3 regions of the Yaniella soli genome follow, and region 2 is predicted to be linked to each of the others. Evidence: predicted binding sites of a transcription regulator. Region 2 holds the regulator's gene; each other region holds the start of a gene.
What was found. The regulator HspR, encoded in region 2, represses chaperone genes until heat shock. The targets are predictions, from matches to a motif close to AAGTTGAGTCNNNNNGACTCAACTT.

Region 1 (3,279 bases), on a different contig from region 2:
CGTCCCTTGCTGCGACCCAGCGCTTCAAGTTGTCCCGGTTGGATACCGTATTCTGCACTGCGGTCAATCAGCTCACGCAATTCATGACGCAGTCCCCGCAGCCCGACAGCTTGGGCAAGACTTTCAGGCCATTCGAGTGCCAACTCGGGGTCGGTCATATACCCTTCGATAAGTTCGGCAATCACCCGATCTTGCTCGGCACCGGCCAGCAGCCTTGGCGTGGCGACGTGGTCTTCACGAATACGCGTGATCAGATCAAACGCGTAGGACGCGAACGAACGCACGGGGGTTTCCGACCGAGAGTCAATAGCCTCAAAATTCAGGCGTGCCGTGAGCTGATTGCGCAGTTGCGAAGCTGCCGTACGCGTGTTCGTGAGCAACAGGACCTGGCTCGTGGGTACTCCCGCCTTGATTTTGGCAACCGCGTACTCGACCGCCGCCGTGGTTTTTCCGCTGCCCGGGCCCCCAAGCACCAGCATCGGCCCGTGTCCCGGCGCCTGATCGACAACATCTTGTTGACGGACATCAAGTTGAGGTGCAGTACGAAAGAGGTTCTTGGGCCGAAGCAATTGCGGAGTTGAAACCATGCTCTCCATTGAACCACTTTTGTCATATAACCGCCCAAACTCTCCACAAGCTCAGTCATGATCCACAAGTGACGTAGTGCTCGCATACAGAATGCACGACAAGGTATTTTAGAACCATGATCAAAGCAGAATCTGTGTTGACAATTCCTGGACCGAATGACCCCTGGCATACCGGCTCAATGGTGGGGTTCGATTTAGAAACCACCGGACGCAACCCGCACGAGGCACGTATCGTGACTGCCTCCATCGTCCTCATGGATCCTGACGGGCATATGCGTACCAGTGCCGAATGGTTACTCAATCCCGAAGTGGACATCCCGCCCGAGGCAGCCGCAGTACATGGTATTTCCACTGAGTACGCACGCGAACACGGCATGGATGCCGCCCAGGGCCTCAATGAAATCGTGGCCACACTGTCAGATTTCATGCATCACCGCGTGCCAATTATCGCTTACAACGGAGTCTATGACTTCACCCTGCTCACAGCCGAGTTAGCACGGCGAGATGCCAACGAGTTTCCCGTCGTTGGGGTCGTGGATCCCTATGTTCTAGACAAATACGCAGACACGTATCGTAAGGGCAAGCGCACACTCGAAGCGGCATGCCAACACTACGGCGTACTCCTCGACAACGCTCACACATCGCAAGCCGATTCGATTGCCGCGGTCCAAGTATGCCAAGCCATGGTGGCGAAATTCCCGGGCAAATTTGATGTGTCACTCGAAGAACTGTTCGATCACCAGATTCGTTGGAAGTCGGACCAGTCCGCAAGCTTCGAGCAGTACTTGCGTCGGAAAAACCCGGAAGCCACGGTATCTCGCGAGTGGCCCGTGGAGAAACGCTCTTAGAGGCTCTCCGGAATATTTGGGCACCCTCCCCGTTAGTTGAGCTAGGTTCACTCAAGTTTCTTGACCAATCGAACATTTCTCGGAATAATGTCGATCAACGATGCGTTACTTGAGTTAAGAACACTCAACTTCTGTGCAGAACCCTCTGCACAAACCACTAGGAGGACACATAATGCCCGCATTCTTTGGTTCCGCCGGTTCCAACGGCGACTCCTTCGACGAATTCTTTGCTCGCTACCTTCAGGGTCAGCGAGCCGGACGTCAGGGACGTCCCGTAGATATTAACCGTCTGCTCAGCAAGCGGACCCACGACATCATTCAAGCAGCCGCGAAATTCGCTGTAGAACGTGGCCAGGCTGATGTCGACGCGCTCCACATCCTGCGCGTCATGCTCGCCGAAGACCCCGCAGCTGCTGGGGTACGCCAGGCCGGTGCTGATCCGAAAACCATCATCACCGCCGTGGACGAACGCCTACCAGCAGCCCTAGAGGAGAAAGGCGACGCCACGGCATCGCTCAACGCCTCGGCTCAAAAGGCTCTGCTTGACGGCTACCAAGTAGCACGCGCATTCGGATCAACCTACATTGACCCAGAGCACGTATTTTTTGCTTTCGTGTTGAACCACGATTCCCCCGCCGGTGCACTGTTGGCACAGGCCGGCGTGACCCCGCAGTCACTTCAAGCCGGAGCACAACAGCAGGGACCTACCGGACAGCCCGGTACCCACAACGAGGGTCAAGGCGACGGTGAGGAATCTATGCTGGAAAAATTCGGCTTGGACCTCACCGCCGAAGCCCAAGCCGGACGGCTGGATCCCGTCATCGGGCGTGGAGATGAGATCGAGCAGACCATTGAGGTGCTGGCTCGTCGCACCAAGAACAACCCGGTACTGATCGGTGAAGCAGGTGTCGGCAAAACCTCTATTGCGGAGGGCTTGGCCCAAGCCATCATTGATGACGAAGTACCAGCCCAGCTCAAGGGCCGTCGCGTCATCACCTTGGATCTTGCCGGGATGATCGCTGGCACTCGGTACCGCGGTGACTTCGAAGAACGTCTCACCGATGCAATGGACGAGATTACCGAAGACGGTAACACCATCGTCTTTATCGATGAGCTGCACACCGTGGTCGGTGCTGGCGGTTCAGGAGAATCTGGTGGCATGGACGCCGGCAATATTCTCAAACCACGCCTCGCCCGCGGCGATCTGCACATGGTCGGTGCTACCACCCTCAAGGAATACCGCACCATCGAAAAGGACTCAGCGCTAGAACGCCGGTTCCAGCCGGTCACCGTTGGCGAGCCTTCGATCGAGGATGCCGTACAAATCATGAATGGACTGGCAGATCGCTATGCGGACCACCACCACGTGACCTACACCGACGCGGCACTTCGAGCTGCCGTCGAGCTATCCAACCGCTACATTACCGATCGGTTTTTACCGGATAAGGCCATCGACTTGATCGATCAGGCCGGTGCCCGATTGTCGCTGAAACGTGGACCGCTCAATGACGGGCCCGAAGTGGATACCGAAGCATTGCGCTCAAAGCTTGCCGATCTGGAATCGGAGAAGAATGCTGCGGTCAACGCCGAGAACTACGAACGTGCCACCGAACTTCGGGACCAGGTTCACCAGATCAGCGAACAATTGGCTGCAGCCGCTGCCCAGCCTGCGACGGGATCGTCTGTCGTGGACGAGGATGCCATCGCAGAGATGGTTTCGCGCGCCACCGGCATTCCAGCTGCGCGCATGACCGAAGCCGAGAAATCGCGTTTGGCTCGTCTCGAGGACGAACTCCACGAGCGGGTGGTTGGCCAAGACGATCCGGTCTCTGCCATAGCGAAGT
Region 2 (3,279 bases):
CCACCACGAAGCTATGCTGCGTCAGCCATCGACCGAGATTGCCGAAGAGCACATTGTGCAAGTGTTCCGTAATGGCTACCTGTACAACGACCGGGTCTTGCGCGCTGCACAGGTGATGGTTTCTGCCGGTGACGAGTAAGAGAGAGGAGGTTCCATGGCCTCACAAGATTGGCTAGAAAAAGATTTCTACGCCACGTTAGGCGTCAGCAAGGATGCCAGTGCCGAAGAGATCAAAAAGGCATACCGAAAACTCGCTCGTACGTATCACCCCGACGCAAACCCGAACGACGAAGCTGCCGAACAACGTTTCAAAGAGATTACAGAAGCTAATACTGTCCTGTCCGACCCTGAGCAGCGACAAGAATACGATCAGTTGCGTGCCATGGGGTCCGGGGCGCGATTCACTGGTGCCGGCCCGGGTCGACAGCAAGGCGGTTTCGAAGATATCTTTTCGGGTCTCTTCGGCCAGGCCGGTGGTGGTCGACAAGGCGGGTTCGGCGATATGTTCGGAGGCTTCGGTGGGGGCCAAGGCTTCGGTGGTGGTTTCCAACAGCCGCCGACCAAAGGTGCGAACATCAAGGGGGCCGTCACCATCAGTTTTGCTGACTCGATTCGTGGCACGACCACGCACGTCAGTACAAGCTATGGTGCGGTCAACGAGGTGCGTATCCCGGCAGGTGTGAAAGACGGCCAAACCGTGCGCGCGAAAGGCAAAGGCCAACAGGGCACCGGTGGACGAGGCGACCTCATGGTTAAAGTCTCGGTCACCAAACATCCGCTGTTCGAACGCGACGGTGACAATATTCGCGTTGCGGTGCCAATATCTTTCGACGAGGCGGTACTCGGTACTACGATCGAAGTACCAACACTAGAGAGCTCCGTGAAGATCGGTGTTCCCGCCGGGTCATCGTCAGGCCGTGTTTTACGGTTGCGCGGCCGAGGTGTGAAAGCTTCGAAGCGTGCCGGTGACCTGCTCGTGGAACTTGTCATTGAGGTGCCCGAAGAGCTTACCGATGAGGCGAAAGCTGCGGTCGAGGCATATCAGGCGGCAACCGAAGACTTCGATCCACGGGCCGAACTGGCACAGAAAGCTAGGTTGTAATGGTCCACCGTCACCAACACGATCCCATCTACGTCATTTCGGTGGCGGCCCAGCTCGCCGATATGCACCCCCAAACCCTGCGGCAATATGACCGCATGGGGCTGGTGGTGCCGACGCGGCAAGCCGGAGGCCAACGCCGGTATTCAGCCGAAGACGTTCGACTACTGCGTCGGGTTCAGGGATTGTCGCGGGACGGTGTATCGCTCGAGGGCATCCGTCGTATCGTGGAATTGGAAGTCGAAGTCGACCAACTCCGCGATACGGTGGGTGAGCTCGTCGACCAGATTGCGGTGATGCGCTCTCACGTCTCATTCTCGAGAACCTTTACTGCCGGATCCACGGGCGTCACCACAAACATTCACGGACCCAGCGCATCCGACCCGTCTGACGATTTCGAAGCGCACGGGCTGCATCGCGAACAGCGACGCCGTCAACGATTCGACCGCCGACGTGTCGAAGAAGCCGTCATGTTCGCACTCGAGCAGTCAAAACCGCGCTACGCGCTGAATCAACCGAGGTTCGCCCTGCCCCGATAACGAGACACACAGGCCCCTGCTGCAGACGTACTGTTCACTGGCGGCGATCGTGCTTATGATGGACGTCGTATACGTTCTCAGCGATTCGGAGGCATGCCGTGGGCGGTCTTGGATTACTCATAACCTTTTTCATCGCCATCGTGGTGATGATTTTGATGATTTCAAAGTGGCGGGTCCACCCGTTCTTGGCAATTTTGTCCATTGCGTTGGCACTGGGACTTATCGGAGGTATTCCGCTCACCGACCAGGGCGAGGAAACACCCGGCATCGCCACCGTCATCGGAGACGGCTTTTCCGGCATCTTTACGTCCATCGGTATCGTCATCATCTTGGGCGCGCTCATCGGGCTCATTTTGGAAAAGACCGGTGGCGGCTTTCAAATGGCCGATGCGTTGGTCAACACCGTTGGCAAACGCTTCCCGGTCCTGGCCACCCAGCTGATGGGTTTCGTTGTCTCGATTGCGGTGTTCTGTGACTCAGGGTTCGTCGTGTTAAACCCTATTCGTCGTGCACTGGTGCGCCGAACGGCGACGGCGTCGGCATCGATGACCGTAGCGCTGGCGTCGGGACTGTACATTTCACACGTCTTTGTTCCACCAACCCCCGGACCGATTGCAGCAGCCACCACATTGGGGTTGGAAGACAACCTCATTTTGGTCATCGGGATGGGGCTGCTGGTGTCTATTCCGGCGCTGATCGTCGCGTATTTCATGTCGTCGTGGTTGGGTAAACGGGTCACCACCCCGGAAGACCAAGAGATGACCTCCGACGATGTGGAAGCCGAATACGAAGCCTTACGGGCCTCCTACGGTCGGTTACCGGGCAAGTTGTTGTCGTTTTTGCCGATCCTGGTGCCGATTCTAGCAATGGCGATCGGCTCGGTCGTCACGATGGCCGGCTGGCAGGGCTTTAGCGCTGAACTCTTCGAATTCTTCGGCATCCCGGTCATCGCGTTGACGCTGGGCCTGCTCATGGCACTGATCTTATTGGGTCTACAGCGTCGCATGTCCGAACTGCTCGACGTCACAGAAGATACGCTGCGTGTGACCGGCCCGATCTTGTTCATCACGGGTGCGGGGAGTGCCCTGGGCACGGTCATTGCTGCAACTCCGCTCATTGACTACATCACCGAGATTGCGCCTGGTTTCGCCTCGATCGGTCTATTCTTCCCGTTCATCGTCTCGGCGATTCTCAAAACCGCACAGGGTTCGTCGACCGTCGCCCTGGTAACCACGGCCGGTATCGTGGCACCGTTGCTGAGCACGCTGGGATTGGAAAGCGACATCGAAGTAGCCCTGGCGGTCATGGCGATCGCCGCTGGTGCCATGACGGTTTCTCACGCGAACGACTCCTATTTCTGGGTGGTGACGCGCTTCGGTAACCTCACCGTACAAGAGGGGTATCGCACCCACACAGTGACGACGGGTGTCATGGGCGTGACCTCCATCATTTGCATCTGGGTTCTGGGGCTCTTTGTATGACCGCACGTGATTTGAATATCGTCTTGGTGCCGGACTCTTTCAAGGGGTCGCTGAATTCCGTGCAAGTGGCTGAGGCTTTGAGCAAGGGACTGCGGCGTGCTGCACCCGATGCCGAAATTTGTGCGATCCCGATGGCAGATGGCGGCGAAGGTACCGTGGA
Region 3 (3,279 bases), on a different contig from region 2:
CCACATCGCCGTCACCGGTGAAGTCATTACATCCAAACGCGGCGAGCTGTCGATCATGGCAGATACCTGGACCATGGCATCCAAAGCGCTGCGTCCACTGCCCGTACTGCACGCTGACCTGGCCGATGAGACCCGCGTGCGGCAGCGCTATGCCGATCTGATCGTGCGCCAAGAAGCCGCTGCAATGGTGCATACTCGCTCGGGTGTGGTCCGTGCCGTCCGTCGTGCGCTCGAAGATCAGGGCTACATCGAAGTCGAAACGCCGATTTTGCAGCTGATTCACGGTGGGGCACAGGCTCGACCATTTGAAACACATCTCAATGCATTTGACCAGACGATGACGCTGCGTATTGCCACCGAGCTCTTCCTGAAGCGCGCCGTGGTCGGTGGCATCGACAAGATCTTTGAAATCGGACGGGTTTTCCGAAATGAGGGGGTGGATTCCACACACTCACCGGAGTTCACCATGCTGGAAGCCTACGAAGCATACTCCGATATGTATGGCATGGCCGAGCGCATTCGCGAAATCATTCTGTCGGCTGCCAACGCTGCCGGTGTCGGTCACGAGTTGATCACGCCAGAAGGCCAGACCGTGGTACTCGATAGCGAGTGGGAATGGAAAGAATTTTACCCCGCCATCTCCGAAACCGTCGGCCAGGATATTACACCCGACACCTCGGCAGAAGAACTGCGGGCCATCGCCGAGGCGAACAACGTTGAGGTTGACGAGCAGCTATCCGTTCAGCAGTTGGCGATGGAACTCTTCGACGAACTCGTGGAACCACATATCGTCCAGCCAACATTTATTTATCACTACCCGCAAGCGGCCCAGCCACTTGCTCGCCCACACCGCGACGACCCGCGCATGGTGGAAGCCTGGGACCTGATTATTAACGGTTATGAGATCGGCACCGCATTTTCCGAACTTATTGACCCCGTTATCCAGCGCGAACGCCTGACTGCTCAATCCGATGCTGCAGCTGCTGGCGATGAAGAAGCTATGCAACTGGATCACGACTTCCTTCGGGCTCTAGAATATGGTGCACCCCCAACCGGCGGACTCGGTATGGGTGTTGATCGGTTGGTCATGTTGTTGACCGGCACCGGGATTCGTGAAACCATTTTGTTCCCGCTGCTGAAACCAGAAGGCGACGAGTAAGGAGGCACTATGGAAGTGTTCTGGGATTATTTTGAAGTCCTTGCCCCATCCATTGGGCTGTTCTTTATCTTCTGGTTGGTTATGCGCTCGCTGTTTCGCGGGGATTCCGGTGAACGTGATGCCAAGCGGGATGCCGAAGAGCGTGAAGCGCAACTGTGGGCCCAGCGTCGTGCCGCAAAACAACAGGGTGTGGAAGACGAAGCCAACGCAACAGTAGAAAAGTTTTAGTCCGGGAATAACGCTGACTCAAAGCTGGTTATCTCTACTCCTAACAATTACCTTTGTGTGAAAGGACTAGAGTTGTGCAAATTTTACCTTGAGCCGATCAGACTCAGCTTTCGGTAAAAATGGTGCATTTCCTTCGCCCAGCAGTGAACAGTAGTCTCAATACGATTTATAACTCAGTACGATCAGACTCAATAGTCAGCAAGGAGTGTGCCTATGTTTGAAAGATTCACCGATCGGGCCAGACGAGTAGTAGTGCTTGCGCAGGAAGAAGCGCGCATGCTGAACCACTCGTACATCGGCACCGAGCACATCCTGCTCGGGTTGATCCACGAAGGCGATGGCGTGGCCGCCAAAGCCCTGCAATCCCTTGACGTTTCGTTAGGCGCGGTACGCGAGCAGGTGCGAGAAATTATCGGTCAGGGCCAGCAAGCGCCATCCGGTCACATCCCATTCACCCCGCGTGCCAAAAAAGTTTTAGAACTCTCACTGCGTGAAGCACTGCAACTTGGCCACAACTACATCGGCACCGAACACATCCTGCTCGGACTCATCCGTGAAGGTGAAGGCGTGGCCGCACAGGTACTCGTGCAGCTGGGCGCCGACCTCAACCGCGTCCGCCAGACAGTCATTCAGTTGTTGTCCGGTTACCAGGGCTCCGGCGAAGGTGAAGGTAAAGAAACCGCAGGAGTTTCTGCTTCAGGTGGCAGCCAAGGCCAGCAGGCCGGTTCAGTTGTGCTCGACCAGTTCGGTACGAACCTCACTGCAGCATCCCGCGAATCTCGGCTTGACCCAGTCATTGGGCGCAGCGACGAGATGGAACGCGTCATGCAGGTGCTCTCGCGTCGTACCAAGAACAACCCGGTGCTCATCGGTGAACCCGGTGTTGGTAAGACGGCCGTTGTCGAAGGTCTGGCACAGGCCATTGTGCGTGACGATGTACCAGAGACTTTGAAAGACAAGCAGCTATACACCCTCGATCTGGGTTCGCTGGTTGCCGGTTCTCGTTACCGCGGTGATTTCGAAGAGCGCCTGAAGAAGGTTCTCAAAGAAATTCGCACTCGTGGCGACATCATCCTGTTCATCGACGAGATTCATACACTCGTAGGTGCCGGTGCCGCAGAAGGCGCCATCGATGCCGCTTCGATTCTCAAGCCGATGTTGGCACGCGGCGAACTGCAGACCATCGGTGCCACGACACTGGATGAATACCGCAAACACATTGAAAAAGATGCGGCCCTGGAACGTCGTTTTCAGCCCATCCAGGTTGACGAACCATCAGTTGAAGACTCCGTTGCCATTCTGCGTGGTCTGCGCGACCGGTACGAAACGCACCACCGTGTGTCCATCACGGATGAAGCACTCCAGGCAGCTGCCACCATGGCAGATCGCTACATCTCAGATCGCTTCCTGCCGGATAAGGCAGTCGACTTGATCGATGAGGCCGGTGCACGTCTGCGTATTCAGCGGATGTCGACCCCTCCAGAGATCAAGGAATACGATGCGCGCATCGAGGAAGTACGCAAAGAGAAGGAAGCCGCCATTGACGGCCAAGACTTCGAAGGTGCGGCCTCACTACGTGACAAAGAACAGTCACTCCAAGATGAGCGCAACACCAAAGAACGCGAATGGCGTGACGAAGCCGCTCACGGTATCGCCGAAGTCGGCGAAGACATGATTGCCGAAGTGCTATCGAAGTCCACCGGTATTCCAGTCTTCCGTCTCTCCGAAAGCGAAGCCGAGCGTTTGCGCAATATGGAAGACGAACTGCATCGTCGGGTCATTGGCCAAGACGAAGCAGTCAAGTCGCTGTCACGTGCGATTCGTCGTACCCGTGCCGGGCTGAAGGATCCACACCGTCCAACCGGCTCGTTCATCTTTGCCGGTCCGACCGG

Region 1: ACYVJT_RS05345 (ATP-dependent Clp protease ATP-binding subunit) is a predicted target of HspR. The motif match lies at 1,542-1,566, and genes of this name have one in related genera.
Region 3: ACYVJT_RS01470 (ATP-dependent Clp protease ATP-binding subunit) is a predicted target of HspR. The motif match lies at 1,473-1,497, and genes of this name have one in related genera.

The regions. Positions count from the first base shown of each region.
Region 1 is NZ_BAAGSP010000007.1:42,195-45,473, forward strand. It holds gene ACYVJT_RS05335 (UvrD-helicase domain-containing protein) at 1-587, opposite strand, end outside; gene ACYVJT_RS05340 (3'-5' exonuclease) at 704-1,435, shown strand; gene ACYVJT_RS05345 (ATP-dependent Clp protease ATP-binding subunit) at 1,608-3,279, shown strand, end outside.
Region 2 is NZ_BAAGSP010000003.1:131,401-134,679, reverse strand. It holds gene ACYVJT_RS02630 (nucleotide exchange factor GrpE) at 1-139, shown strand, start outside; gene ACYVJT_RS02625 (DnaJ C-terminal domain-containing protein) at 155-1,102, shown strand; gene ACYVJT_RS02620 (heat shock protein transcriptional repressor HspR) at 1,102-1,638, shown strand; gene ACYVJT_RS02615 (GntP family permease) at 1,737-3,119, shown strand; gene ACYVJT_RS02610 (glycerate kinase family protein) at 3,116-3,279, shown strand, end outside.
Region 3 is NZ_BAAGSP010000002.1:82,017-85,295, reverse strand. It holds gene lysS (lysine--tRNA ligase) at 1-1,159, shown strand, start outside; gene ACYVJT_RS01475 (hypothetical protein) at 1,169-1,387, shown strand; gene ACYVJT_RS01470 (ATP-dependent Clp protease ATP-binding subunit) at 1,601-3,279, shown strand, end outside.